Regions from separate parts of the Streptomyces sp. NPDC085946 genome, predicted to be linked through region 2. Evidence: riboswitches for the same ligand, from Rfam matches in the RefSeq annotation. Region 2 holds a riboswitch; the other holds the start of a gene.

Region 1 (6,953 bases), on a different contig from region 2:
ACCAGCCCCACGATGATCAGGACCACCGCGCTGAGACCGAAGAACATGGCTGTCGCACGCAGGTCGAAGCGGCGCTCGCGGTACGAGGGGCGCACAGGGCGCTCGGGCACGGCCACCGAAGTCACTCCTTCCTCCGGGAACGGACGAAGATCACCTACCGCGTGTGCCCGCGATCCGGTTGTTTAGCACGCGCGTTCGCCCCTCCCGGCGGCCGGTGCCCGGCGGGGCCCCGGGGCGGGCCGGTCCCGGCCCGTACGGTATGCAGGGTGCTTCCCGGCAACTCCCCCGATCCGCGGAGGACTTCGTGCGGCTGCTGCCCCGTTCCCCGTCCGGCTGGACCATCGCCGTGTTCGGCGTCCTCGCCGCCGCCCTGGGCGCGGTGGGCCTGGTCGCCCCGGACACCCTGCTCGGGCTCATGGGCTTCGCCCCCGTGCCCGGCTCCCGGCGCGCGGAGGGCGACCACACCCCGGTCTTCCTGACCGCGTCCTCGACGGCGGCGCTCAACATGGGTGTCTACTACGTGCTGGCCGCGCTCTCCGACTGGAGGGCGTTCTTCCGCTGGACCGTCCCCTTCCGCCTGCTGACCTGCGCGGTCTTCACCCTCGCCGTCGTCGGCGGCCGGGCCCCGTCCGCTTTCCTCGGAGTGGGCCTGTGGGAGGGGCTCGGCGCGCTCGTCACGGCCGCGGCCCTGCGCGCCGAGGGGCGACGCGCTCCGGAGTGACCCGCCGTGACGGCCGGAACCGGCTCCGCGGGCAGGGGCGTCGCGCCGGGATCCGCGCCGCCGCACGGCCGGCTCCCCGCCGGTCCGGCACCCCGCCGCACCCCCCTCACCGGTCACGCGCCGTCCGCTCCTCCTCGGCCGACGCCCCACGCCGGCAGCGCCGTCGGCGCGGACGGAAGTGCCGTCCCGGACACCGGGCCGGGGCGGGCCGCAGGGCGTCATTCACCGCGTGGATGCGGGTGATACGGGATTCGGATCGTCCGGGGGGTGGGCCGCGCGCCCGCCAGGCCGCATAGTCGTCGCCACCTGCACGTCGGCGTCCGGTGCCGCCGCCGCGTGAGGGCTCGGCGAGCACGCCCGGCGTCCGCCGGCGCCGCGCGGCGAGCCCGCTCCCCTGCCCTGCCCCGACCCTGGAGTCGCCATGCCCGCTTCCGTGCCCCTGCCCGCCGCCGCGGCCGACGAGGCCGCTCCGACGCCCGTGGCCGTCTCCGGCCCGGCGCACCTGCTGCGGATCACCGTGCTGATGGCCGGCAGCTGCCTGCCCGTCCTCGGGGCGGTGCTCATCGCTCCGGTGCTGCCCAGGATGCAGGACCACTTCGCCTCCACCCCGGGCGCCAAGGCCCTGGTCCCGCTGGCGCTGACGGTCCCGGCGCTGATGCTGGCGCTGCTCGCGCCGTTCGCCGGGGTGATCGTGGACCGGCTCGGCCGCAAGCGCCTGCTCGTGGTGGCGACCGTCCTGTACGCGGTGTTCGGGACGGCACCGCTGTGGCTGGACTCGCTCGGCGCGATCATCGCGAGCCGGATGCTGGTCGGTGTCGCGGAGGCCGCGATCATGACCTGCTGCACCACGCTGATCGGGGACTACTACTCCGGTCGCCGCCGGGTGAAGTACCTCGCCCTGCAGACCATGTGCGCCTCCGCGTCGGCCACCGTGTTCTTCGTGCTGGGCGGTGCCGCCGGCGCGGCGGGCTGGCAGGCGCCGTTCTGGGTCTACGCGGTGAGCCTGGTCATCGCCCCGGTGATGGCGGCCGCGCTGCCCCGCCCGGTGCCCGCCGCCCCGTCCGGGGACACCGCCGGGGCGCGTGGCCCGGCGGCGCGGCGCCCGTTCCCCTGGCGGCCGCTGGCGGGCATCTGCGCGCTGACGTTCTTCGGGGCGGTCGTCTTCTACACCGTTCCCGTGGAGATGGCGTACCTGCTCGACGACCTCGGTGTGGAGGACTCCCGGGTGATCGGCGCGGCGACCGCGATCGCCAGCGCCGCCACGGTGGCCGGAGCGGTCGTGTTCGCCCGGCTGAAGCGCTCCCCGGACACGGTCCTGCCCGCGGCGTTCGCGCTGTGCGCGGCCGGGTTCGGCGTGGTGTTCCTGGCGGACGGCGCCCCGCTGCTGGTCGCGGGCGCGGTCGTCAACTGCCTGGGCACGGGGCTGCTGCTGCCGGCCCTGGTCACCAGCGCCATGGGGCGGCTGGAGTACGCGGACCGCGGCCGGGGCACGGGCCTGTGGACGGCCGCCTTCTTCGGCGGCGAGTTCGTGTGCCCGCTGGTGCTGCTGGCCGTGGAGCCGGCGGCCGGCACGCTGGCCGGTGCCGTGGGGGTGCTGGGGGCGGCCTCCGCGGTCGTCGCGGCGGGCCTGCTGCTCGCCGGACGCCGCGCGGCCGGGACGGACACGGCGTACGCGCCGGACGCGCCGGGCACGGCCCACGCGTCGGGCACGGCGGTCGCGGCCGGTACGCCCGACGCCTCGGAGGAGGCGGACGCGGCACCCGCGGCGGGCCCGGCAGGCACCCGGCCGGCACCGGAGCAGGTGGCCTGACACCCCCGCGGCGCCCGAGGGGCCACCGGCCGCGCACGCCGAGCCGGCCGGCCTGCGGCCCGCCGTGCACGGCCTCCGCCCCCGCCGTGCCGGTCCCCGGGGCTCCGGGAACGACACCGCCGTGACGAAGACGCAGGCGGACAGCGGGACCACCGGCCCGAACAGGACGTCCCCGGCGGCGGGCGGCGGACGGCCCGCGGCGAGGGCGGCGACCGCCGCGTCCGCCCCGGGCCGCAGCGCGGAGACGGTGGCGGTGGTCGTGGCCAGGGTCAGGGTCAGCCGGAACGTCGTGCACACCCAGCGGTGCCCGGCCGGTCCCCGCGCGGTGCCCGGGGACGGCACCAGGCCGCTCGGCGGCGTGAGGAACGCGACGAGGAGCAGAAGCCGGTCGGCGGAGAGCTCCATGGCCCGGACCGCGGACTCCGCGGTCACCGGCGACCCGATGGTGACCGCGGCGGCACGGAGCGCGAGCGGCCCGAGCGCGAGCAGCCCGAGGGCGAGCAGCCCGAGGGCGAGCAGCCCGAGGGCGAGCAGCCCGAGGGCGAGCCCGGGCCGGCTCGCGGAGGCGGGGGCGTGGACGACGAGGAAAGCCCGGCGGGCGCGACGGCCGGGGTCCACCCGGCCACCGCGCCGGGCCGCGGCGGCGGGGGCGTCCGGCGGCGGGGGCAACCCGGTGTACTCGCCCCGGCGCAGCGCAGGTCGGAACCCCGGCCGCACCGGCCGGAATCCCTCCGCCGGACGGCCGGTGAGGCATCGGTCTCGGAGCGCGGGTAACGCACCTCACTTTTCCCGCGCGTTCCCGGCGCGGAGGGGGCGCGCGCCGCTCGAGCGGCGGCGCGAGCGGACGGACGGCGCCCGCGCGCCCGTCCGGCCGGGTTGTCAGCGCCCCTACCTGCGGACTACTGTCACGACGCCTTGGTGTTCGGGAAATCCGGTGTGATGCCGGTGCGGCCCTCGCCACTGTGATCGGGAAGTCCGGCTCCTGCCCCGCGGGGCGGCCACTGGGTCCTCGGACCCGGGAAGGCGGAGTTCGGGCGGTGGTACCCGTCAGCCAGGAGACCGGCCAAGGCGCGTCAACCATCCACGAGGTGCTGGAGAGGGTCTGCCGAGCCATGCACATTGCCGAGGGCTTTCTGCCTCCGGCGCACGCGATCGCCTGGGGTGTCGCGTCCGCGCCGTTCGTCGTCCACGGAGTACGGTCACTCACCCGCGAGGTCCGCGAACACCCCGAGAGCACGCTGCTCCTCGGGGCCTCCGGGGCCTTCACGTTCGTCCTGTCCGCCCTGAAGCTGCCCTCGGTCACGGGGAGTTGCTCCCACCCCACCGGAACCGGCCTGGGTGCCATCCTGTTCCGGCCGCCGGTCATGGCGGTGCTGGGCACCATCACCCTGCTCTTCCAGGCGCTGCTGCTCGCCCACGGCGGTCTGACCACGCTCGGCGCCAACGTCTTCTCCATGGCGATCGCGGGCCCCTGGGCCGGTTACGCCGTGTACCGGCTGCTGCGGCGCCTCGGCGTGCCGCTGATGGTCACGGTGTTCGCGGGCGCGTTCGTCGCCGACCTGTCCACGTACTGCGTCACCAGCGTGCAGCTGGCCCTCGCCTTCCCCGACCCGGGCAGCGGATTCCTGGGCGCGCTCGGCAAGTTCGGCTCCATCTTCGCCGTCACCCAGATCCCGCTCGCGGTGAGCGAGGGGCTGCTCACGGTCCTCGTGATGCGGCTGCTCGTCCAGTCCAGCAAGGGCGAACTGACCCGGCTGGGCGTGCTCGTGACCGGCGGCAGGCCGGCTCCGGCCGGCACGGAGGCGGTGGCCCGATGAGCAGGAACACTCGGATCAACCTGCTGCTGCTGCTCGCCGTGGCCGCGCTCGCGGTCCTGCCGCTGGCCCTCGGTCTCGGCGACGGCAAGGAGGAGCCGTTCGCCGGCTCCGACGGCGAGGCGGAGACGGCGATCACCGAGATCGAGCCGGACTACGAGCCCTGGTTCGCGCCCCTGTACGAGCCGCCGTCGGGGGAGATCGAGTCGGCGCTGTTCTCCCTGCAGGCGGCGATCGGCACGGGCTTCCTCGCCTACTACTTCGGCCTGCGGCGCGGACGCCGCCAGGGCGAGGAACGCGCCCGGGCGGAACTCGGCACCGCGCCGGAGGAGCCCGCCGGCTCCTCCGGCAGCTCCCCCGGCAACTCCTCCGACGGCCGGGCCGCCTCCGGTTCCGCGCCGGCGGACGCCGCGGCCGCCCCCTCCGCCGGGGCCCCGGCCGGTCCCGGCGCGACCGGCGGCTCCGCCGGCAGAGCGGTCTGAGGTCCCGTGCTGCCGATCGACGCGGCGGCGCACAGCAACCGCTGGCGCCGCCGCCACCCCGTGGACAAGGCCGTTCTCGCCCTGGGGCTGACCCTGCTCGCCGTCTCGCTGCCGCCCTGGCCGGGCGCCGCCCTGGTGCTCGTCACGGCGCTGGTGCTGCTGCTGGGACCGGCGGGGGTGCCCGCCCGCAAGCTGTGGCGCGCCTACCGGGTGCCGCTGGGCTTCTGCCTGACGGGAGCCGCCACACTGCTCGTCCAGGTGGGCGGCCCCGACGGTTTCCTGGCGCCGGCCGACGGCGGTCCCCGGCACGCCGGGGAGCTGATGCTGCGCACCTCCGCCGCCTCCCTCGGCGTCCTGCTGTTCGCGTTCACCACCCCGATGTCCGACCTGCTGCCGCGCCTGGTCAGGGCCGGGGTGCCCGCGGCCGTCGTCGACGTGGCCCTGGTGACGTACCGGATGAGTTTCCTGCTGCTGGACTCCCTGCGGCAGATCCGGCAGGCGCAGGCCGCGCGGCTGGGGCACACCACGCGGGCCGCGCAGTGGCGTTCCCTGGCCGGGCTCGGCGCCACCGCGTTCGTCCGCTCCTTCGACCGGGCGGCCCGGCTCCAGTCCGGCCTCGCCGGACGCGGCTACGACGGCACCCTGCGGGTCCTGGTGCCCGAGGCCCGCGTCTCCGTCCCGTTCACCCTGGCGAGCGCCGGGCTGCTCGCGGCCGTCGCCGCCCTGACCGTCGTACTGGAAAGGCCGCTGTCATGACCGAACCCGCCCTGGTCGCCCTGCGGGACGTGTCCTTCGCGTACGAGGAGGGGCCGGCCGTGCTCGACGGCCTCGACTTCGAGGTGCGCGGGGGGCGCGCGCTGGCCCTGCTCGGCCGCAACGGCAGCGGCAAGACCACCCTGATGCGCCTGCTCAGCGGCGGACTGCGGCCCCGGACGGGACAGTTGGCGGTGGAGGGCCGCCCCGTCACGTTCGACCGCAAGGGCCTGACGCGGTTGCGGACCACGGTGCAGCTGGTGGTGCAGGACCCCGACGACCAGCTCTTCGCCGCCTCGGTCGCCCAGGACGTGTCGTTCGGGCCGCTGAACCTCGGCCTGTCCGACACCGAGGTGCGCCGACGCGTCGACGAGGCCCTCGACGCCCTGGACATCACGGCCCTCGCCGACCGTCCCACCCATCTGCTCTCCTACGGGCAGCGCAAGCGGACGGCGATCGCCGGTGCGGTGGCCATGCGGCCGCGGGTCCTCGTCCTGGACGAGCCGACCGCCGGGCTCGACCCGGACGGCCAGGAGCGGCTGCTCGCCACGCTCGACGGGCTGCGCGCCGGCGGCACCACCGTGGTGATGGCCACCCACGACGTGGACCTCGCGCTGCGCTGGGCCGACGACGCGGCGCTGCTCACCCCACAGGGCGTGCGCACCGGGCCCGCGCCACGGATGCTGGCCCGCACCGACCTGCTGGAGCAGGCCGGGCTGCGGCTGCCCTGGGGCATCGCCGCGGCGCATCTGCTGCGCGCCCAGGGGCTGCTGGCGGACACGGCGCCGGGGCCGCGCACGCCGGACGAGCTGGCCGCGGTCGCGGCGACGACCGCGGCGCCCGTCCCGGCCGACGACTGACCCGCCGCCGGCCGGTACCCCGCCGTGCGAGCGCGGGCCGCTCAGTCCGGCAGCGGCTCGGTCGTCCGGCGGCCCGGCTGCCGCCCCTGCGGCGGGTAGTCGCAGTCGATGCCGGTCACCTCCCGTTCGGCGTCCTCCGGGTCGACCATCACCACGCCGGTGCAGGCCCGGCCGTGCGCGTCGGTCCAGGTGACGATCTCACCGCGGTCCGGCTTCGCCGCACAGCCCGCGAGGAGCAGCGCGCCGGTCACGGCCGCCCCCGCGAGCGCGCCCCTGCGTTTCCTGTCCATGGCATCCCCCGTGTGTCGTGCGAGCGCGGAACCCCGTGCGCCCGGGCGCGGAGCCCCGTACGCCTTCAGGCGTCAAGAACGGGATACGCGGCGGAGGTGAACGGTCCGCCAACAGGGCTGGACACGGCTGTCACGAAGGGCGGCGCCGCCTAGGTTCCGCGGGTGCAGCGGCCCGTCGGGGCCGTCGCCGGCGGGCCGCACTGGAGGAGGGCGTCGGCCGGGC
Region 2 (6,953 bases):
CGCGCCGGTGTCCTGGAGGTAGCGCTGCACCAGCGAGTCCGCGAGCGACTGCCCGACCTCCCAGCTGAGCCGGGACGGGATCGCCTTGGGGTCGACGGAGTAGAAGTTCCGGCCCGTCGGCAGCACGTTGACCAGGCCGCGGGTCGGCGAGCCGGAGGGGCCGGCCGGGACGTAACCGCCGTCCAGGGCGCGCAGGATGTGCCCGATCTCGTCGGTGGTCCGCTCCAGCCGGGGCACGACCTCGGCGCAGGCGAACTCCAGCACGGCGACGGCGTCGGCCAGTTCGGTGCCGAGCACCTCGCGGACCAGCGGCGCGCTCTCGGCGACCGCCCAGCCGCGCTCCTCCATGCCCTCCGCGATCCGCCGGCACAGCTGCTCCAGCAGGTCGATCGCGTCGGCGGCGCTGCGGGACGGCCCGTCGACCAGGTCCGTCAGCTCGACGGGCACCTTCACCGGGGCGCCCGGCTCGGCCAGCAGCTCCTTCTCCACCAGCCCGAAGTGCTCCGCCAGCGCGGCCCGCAGACCGGGCAGCGCGTTGGCCCGGCCGCCCCACACCTGCGAGGCGCGCAGCACGGCCAGCACCAGGTTGACGCGCGCCTCACCGACCGGCCCGCCGCCCAGGACGTGCAGGCCGTCGCGGATCTGCACGTCCTTGATCTCGCACAGGTAGCCGTCGATGTGCATGACGAACTCGTCGAACGCCTCGTCGTCCGGCTGCTCGTCGACGTGCAGGTCGTGGTGGAGCTCGGCCGCCTTGACGAGGGTCCAGATCTGGGCGCGGACCGCCGGGGCCTTGGCCGGGTCCAGGTCGGAGACGAGGGCGTACTCGTCGAGGAGCTGCTCCAGCTTGGCCAGGTCGCCGTAGGTGTCGGCGCGGGCCATCGGCGGCACGAGGTGGTCGACGACCGTGGCGTGGCCGCGGCGCTTGGCCTGGGTGCCCTCGCCCGGGTCGTTGACGATGAACGGGTAGACCAGCGGCAGGTCACCGAGGACGGCGTCCGGGGCGCAGCCGCCGCTGAGCCCGAGGCCCTTGCCGGGCAGCCACTCCATGGTGCCGTGCTTGCCCATGTGGACGATGGCGTCGGCGCCGAAGCTGTTCTCCAGCCAGCGGTAGGCCGCCATGTAGTGGTGCGAGGGCGGCATGTCCGGGTCGTGGTAGATCGCGATCGGGTTCTCGCCGAAGCCGCGCGGCGGCTGGATCATCACCACGACGTTCCCGAACTGCAGGGACGCCAGCACGATGTCGTCCCCGTCGACGTAGAGGCTGCCCGGCGGCTCGCCCCACGCCTCGGTCATGGCGTCCTTCAGCTCCGGGTCGAGCTTGTCGAACCAGGCCCGGTAGTCCGCCAGCGGCACCCGCGCGGGCGCCGAGGCGAGCTGCTCCTCCGTCAGCCACTCGACGTCGTGCCCGCCGGCCTCGATCAGCCGGTGGATCAGCTCGTCGCCGTTGTCGGGGTACCCCTCGACGGCGTACCCGGCGTCCCGCAGGGCGTCCAGCACCCGCACCGCCGAGGCCGGCGTGTCCAGCCCGACCGCGTTGCCGACCCGCGAGTGCTTGGTCGGGTAGGCGGTGAAGACCAGCGCGAGCTTCTTCTCCGCGTTCTCCTTGTGCTTGAGCCGGGCGTGCCGTACGGCGATGCCGGCGACCCGGGCGGCCCGCTCCGGGTCGGCGACATACACGGGCACGTCGTCCGGGCCCTGCTCCTTGAAGGAGAACGGCACGGTGATCAGCCGCCCGTCGAACTCCGGGATCGCCACCTGCATCGCGGCGTCCATGGGGGAGAGGGCGGCGTCCGACTCCTCCCAGGCCTGCCGCGAGGAGGTCAGGCACAGCCCCTGCAACACGGGCACGTTCATCTCGGCGAGGGCGCCGATGTCCCAGGCCTCCTCGTCCCCGCCCGCCGAGGCCTGCGAGGCGTGCGTGCCGCCGGCGGCCAGGACGGTGGCGACCAGGGCGTCCGCCCGGCCCAGGATCTCGTACAGCCCCTCGTCCGCGCCGCGCAGCGAACCGCAGTAGACCGGCAGGGCGTTGGCGCCGTGCGCCTCGATCGCGTCGCACAGGGTGTCCACGAAGGCGGTGTTGCCGCTCAGCTCGTGGGCCCGGTAGAAGAGCACGCCGACGGTCGGGCGGCCCGCGTGGTGCGCCCGCTCGCCGTGGACGCCGTACTCGGGCATCTTCCGCGGCGCGGCGAAGCCCTCGCCGGTGAGCAGCACGGTGTCGGACAGGAACCGGGCCAGCTCGGTGAGGTTCTCCGGTCCGCCCTCCACGAGGTACTTCAGCGCCTCGGCGACGACACCGGCCGGCACGGACGACTCGGCCATCAGCTCCGCGTCCGGCACGGCCTCGCCGCCCAGCAGCACGGTCGGGATCCCGGCGGCCTTCAGCGCGGCCAGCCCGTCCTCCCAGGCCCGCTTGCCGCCCAGCAGCCGCACCACGGCGAGGTCGGCGCCGTCCAGCAGCGCCGGCAGCTCCTCGCCCACGTCCACGCGGGTCGGATTGCCGATCCGGTAGGAGGCACCCGTGGCGGCCCGGGCCGCCAGCAGGTCCGTGTCGGCGGTCGACAACAACAACACAGTGCTCATGCGGGTGCTCCCGGTGGAATGAAGGGCAGTCCTTGCGGCGCGCCGGACTCGATGAGCCGCCACAGCGCGTCGGTGTCCGCGTGCTGTTCGATCAGGTCGCCGAGCCGGTCGAGCTGCTCCTCGCGCAGCGCGGCGAACGAGGTGCCGGGGGACGGCACGAAGCGGCGGCCCGCGGCGGCGGCCACCTCGCGCAGGAACGCCCGCCGGAAGCCGTCCGACTCCAGCGAGCCGTGCCAGTGCGTGCCCCAGGTCTGGCCGACCCGGCAGCCGTCCAGGAAGGCCTCGCCGCCGGTGACGTCGGCGACCCCGTGGTGGATCTCGTAGCCCTCGACGCGCTCGCCGAGGGCCTCGCCCTCCGGCCGGGTGAGGGTCTTCTCGCGGGCGAACCGCACCCGCACGGGCAGGATCCCCAGCCCGTCGACGTGACCCCGGCGGCTCTCCACGTCGTCCTCGATGTGCTCGCCGAGCACCTGGAAGCCGCCGCAGATCCCGAGCACGGGCCGCCCCTCGGCGGCCCGGCGGACCAGGGCGTCCGCCAGGCCCCGCTCGCGCAGCCAGTCCAGCGCCCGGACGGTCCCGCGGGTGCCGGGGACCACCACGAGGTCGGCGTCGGCCAGTTCCTCCGGCCGGTCCACGAACCGCACCACCACGCCCGGTTCGGCGGCCAGCGCGTCCACGTCGGTGAAGTTCGACATCAGCGGGACCGCGCACACGGCGACCCGGAGCACGTCCTCGCCGACGGGCGGCGCGACGTTCGACTCGCGGACCGTCCCGCGCAGCGACACGCGCAGTCCGTCCTCCTCGTCGATGCCGAGCCCGTGCCGGAACGGCAGCACGCCGTAGGTGCGCCGCCCGGTCAGCCCGTGCAGCATGTCCAGGCCCGGCTCCAGCAACGACACGTCCCCGCGGAACTTGTTGACCAGGAACCCGGCCACCAGCTCCTGGTCCGCGCGGGACAGCAGGGCGACCGTCCCGAAGAAGGAGGCGAAGACCCCGCCCCGGTCGATGTCGCCGACGACCAGCACGGGCAGCCGCGCGTTGCGCGCGATGCCCATGTTCACGATGTCCGTCCGCCGCAGGTTGATCTCGGCGGGCGAGCCGGCCCCCTCACAGATCACCGCGTCATACGTGCCCCGCAACTGCTCCAGGCAGTCCAGCACCGTGCCCAGCAGCGCCTGCTGGCGCCCGCCGTGGTAGCCGCGCGCGCTCAGCTCGCCGACCGGCTTGCCCAGCAGCACCACCTGGCTGCTCCGCTCGCCGCCCGGCTTGAGCAGCACCGGGTTCATCAGCGCGGTCGGCTCGACCCGGCACGCCTGGGCCTGCATGGCCTGCGCCCGCCCGATCTCGGCGCCCTCGCGCGTGACGAACGAGTTCAGCGACATGTTCTGCGCCTTGAACGGCGCCACCTTCACGCCCTGCCGCACCAGCCACCGGCAGATCCCCGCGGTGACGACGCTCTTGCCGGCGTCGGAGGTGGTGCCGGCGACGAGGAGTCCCCCGTTCATGCCCTGCGTCCCTTCGCCAGGAGGCGCCCGGCGGCACTGACGCCGAGCGCGAGCCAGCCGACACGGCGGGAGAGCCGTACGGCCCGTTCGATGTCGGCGACCCGGACGGCGCGTCCGGCGTCCCCGTTGAGGACGGGTCGGTGCTCGACCCGTCCGCCGTAGGAGAGGGTGCCGCCGAGCCGTACGCCGAGCGCGCCCGCGAAGGAGGCCTCCACGGGCCCGGCGTTGGGGCTCGGATGCCGGTGGGCGTCGGCCCGCCAGGCCCGCACGGCGCCGCGCGGGTCGTCCCCGGCGACGGCGGCCAGCACGGCGGTCAGCCGGGCCCCCGGCCACCCGGCGAGGTCGTCGAGGCGCGCGGAGGCCCAGCCGTAGCGCCGGTACCGCGGGGACTTGTGCCCCACCATGGCGTCGAGGGTGTTGACGGCGCGGAACCCGAGCAGCCCCGGCACCCCGCCGACGGCGCCCCACACCAGCGCGCCCACGACGGCGTCGGAGGTGTTCTCGGCCACCGACTCGACCACGGCGCGGGCGATCCCGTCGCCGTCGAGCGCCTGCGGGTCACGCCCGCACAGGTGCGGCAGCCGCTCCCGGGCGGCCTCGACGTCGCCGGCCTCCAGGGCCCGCCCGATGGCGGTGGCCTCCCGGGCGAGCGAGGTCCCGCCGACCACGGCCCAGGTGGCGGCGGCGGTCAGCGCGACGGAGGCGGCGGGGGAGGTGCGTACGGCGCGGGCGGCCGCGGCCCCGAGGGCGACGGCGCCGCCCGCGCAGACGGCGGTGTGCAGCGCGCCCCAGCCCCGGTGGTCCCGCCACAGCACCCGTTCCACGGCACCCGCGGCCCGCCCGAACACGGCGACCGGGTGCCCGCGGCGCGGATCGCCGAGGAGCAGGTCGCCGAGGAGGCCGGCGGCGGCACCGTACGCGAAGACGCGATCGGCACCCATGGGGTCAGTCCGCCGCGGGGTGCGGCAGGGCTCGGCGGGGGCGGCTCGGGCGGCAGGCGCGCATGGCGGTATGTCCTCACTCAGGGTGTCCACGCCCTGGTTCGACGAGACCGGCGGTGAGAGTTCCTGGCTCCCGGGGGTGTTACCCCGGTGACAGTGGCGGGACCGCGCCGGACTTCCACCGGCTTCCTCTCTTGCCGCCGCATTGGCTCCGGCAGTCCACCACGGCCCGCGAACACCCGTCAACTTGCCGTTGACCTGCGATGGAGGAGTGTGCTCAGGCCCACACACCGGTGGTCGGCCGCGTCACGGGCACCGCGCGGGCGCGGCGACGGGACGCGTCCGTGGTGGCGGGGTGCGTGCACGGCGACGGGGCGCGTGCACGCCGACGGGGCGCGTGCACGGCGACGGGGTGCGGGACGGCGATCCGTCCCGCACCCCGCTCGGTGCTGCCGCGGGCCGGGCCCGTGCCCGGCCGTGATCGGTCCTCGGTCAGGCGACGATCAGGTAGATCCCGTACGCCACCGCGGCGGCGCACGCCGCGAAGCAGGCGTAGGCGCCGGTGACCGCGAGGGCCGCGCCGCCGCCCTGGGCCGCGGCCCGCTCGTGCCGCGAGAGGCCCGTGATGCCGAGGGTGAACAGGCCGACGAGGGCCACGGTGACCACGAGGCTGACGCCGAAGACGGAGCCGAGGGCCGCCCAGTCGATCTTCATACTGCTTCTCTTCCTTCGTACCCGGGGTGCGCGCGGGTCAGACGGTGGTGGAGGCCGACGGGGTCTTGGAGTCGGAGGCGGCCTGGACCGGGAACGCGGTCGCCAGGTCCTCCGTCGCCGTGCCCGCGGGCGGCGGGATCACCGCGGCGATCGCCGTGGTCACCACGCCGGCGGGCTCCTCCTCGACCTCGTTGACGTTGGTGTGGTCGACGATCTCCCGGCGGGAGACCTTCCAGATGGCGAAGCTGGAGCCGATCAGGAAGGCGGCCACCAGGGCGGTGCCCCAGTCACCGAGGCCGGTGACGTACTCCGCGAGCGCGGCGACCAGCGCGGCCGCCGGCAGGGTCAGGCCCCAGGCGACGAACATCCGGGTGGCGGTCGACCAGCGGACGACACCGCCCTTGCGGCCCAGGCCCGCGCCCATCACCGAGCCGGAGACGGAGTGGGTGGTGGACAGGGAGAAGCCGAGGTGGGAGGAGGCCAGGATGACCGTGGCCGCGCTGGTCTGGGCGGCGAAGCCCTGCTGCGGCTGGAGGTCGGTCAGGCCCTTGCCCATGGTGCGGATGATGCGCCAGCCGCCGAGGTAGGTGCCGAGCGCGATGGCGATGCCCGCGGAGAGGATGACCCACATCGGCGGGTCGGAGTCCGGGGCCAGGGTGCCGCCGGCGACCAGGGCGAGGGTGATGATGCCCATCGTCTTCTGCGCGTCGTTGGTGCCGTGGGCCAGGGAGACCAGGCCCGCCGAGGCGATCTGGCCGGCGCGGTAGCCCTTCTCGGACGCCTTGCCGTCGGCCTTCTTGCCGAGCGTGTACGTCAGCCGGGTCCCGACCATCGCGGCGAGGCCCGCGACCAGCGGGGCGGCGATCGCCGGGATCAGCACCTTGGTGACCAGGACGTCGCCGTGGACCGCGCCGAGGCCCGCCGAGGCGACGGTGGCGCCGATCAGACCGCCCATGAGGGCGTGCGAGGAGCTGGAGGGCAGTCCGACCAGCCACGTCAGCAGGTTCCAGAGGATCGCACCGACCAGGGCGGCGAAGATGACCTCGGGACGTATGCCGGTCTCGTCGACGAGACCCTTGGAGATCGTGTTGGCGACTTCCACGGAGAGGAAGGCGCCGACCAGGTTGAGGACGGCGGACATGGCGACGGCGACCTTGGGCCTGAGGGCGCCCGTGGAAATGGTCGTGGCCATCGCGTTCGCGGTGTCGTG

The links. Region 2 has a riboswitch for cobalamin ahead of ACIF8T_RS05295 (cobalamin biosynthesis protein). Riboswitches for the same ligand answer to the same signal wherever they lie in the genome.
Region 1: it holds a riboswitch for cobalamin, as region 2 does, so the genes downstream of both, ACIF8T_RS26900 (energy-coupling factor ABC transporter permease) here and ACIF8T_RS05295 (cobalamin biosynthesis protein) in region 2, are expected to answer to the same signal.

What each region holds. Positions count from the first base shown of each region.
Region 1 is NZ_JBITSF010000015.1:100,980-107,932, reverse strand. It holds gene ACIF8T_RS26915 (restriction endonuclease) at 1-116, opposite strand, end outside; gene ACIF8T_RS26910 (hypothetical protein) at 305-721, shown strand; gene ACIF8T_RS26905 (MFS transporter) at 1,143-2,531, shown strand; cobalamin riboswitch at 3,431-3,614, shown strand; gene ACIF8T_RS26900 (energy-coupling factor ABC transporter permease) at 3,644-4,348, shown strand; gene ACIF8T_RS26895 (energy-coupling factor ABC transporter substrate-binding protein) at 4,345-4,827, shown strand; gene cbiQ (cobalt ECF transporter T component CbiQ) at 4,834-5,583, shown strand; gene ACIF8T_RS26885 (energy-coupling factor ABC transporter ATP-binding protein) at 5,580-6,440, shown strand; gene ACIF8T_RS26880 (hypothetical protein) at 6,482-6,730, opposite strand; gene ACIF8T_RS26875 (protein kinase) at 6,880-6,953, opposite strand, start outside.
Region 2 is NZ_JBITSF010000001.1:1,189,957-1,196,909, forward strand. It holds gene cobN (cobaltochelatase subunit CobN) at 1-2,583, opposite strand, end outside; gene ACIF8T_RS05290 (cobyric acid synthase) at 2,580-4,088, opposite strand; gene ACIF8T_RS05295 (cobalamin biosynthesis protein) at 4,085-5,029, opposite strand; cobalamin riboswitch at 5,129-5,269, opposite strand; gene ACIF8T_RS05300 (hypothetical protein) at 5,522-5,743, opposite strand; gene ACIF8T_RS05305 (anion permease) at 5,781-6,953, opposite strand, start outside.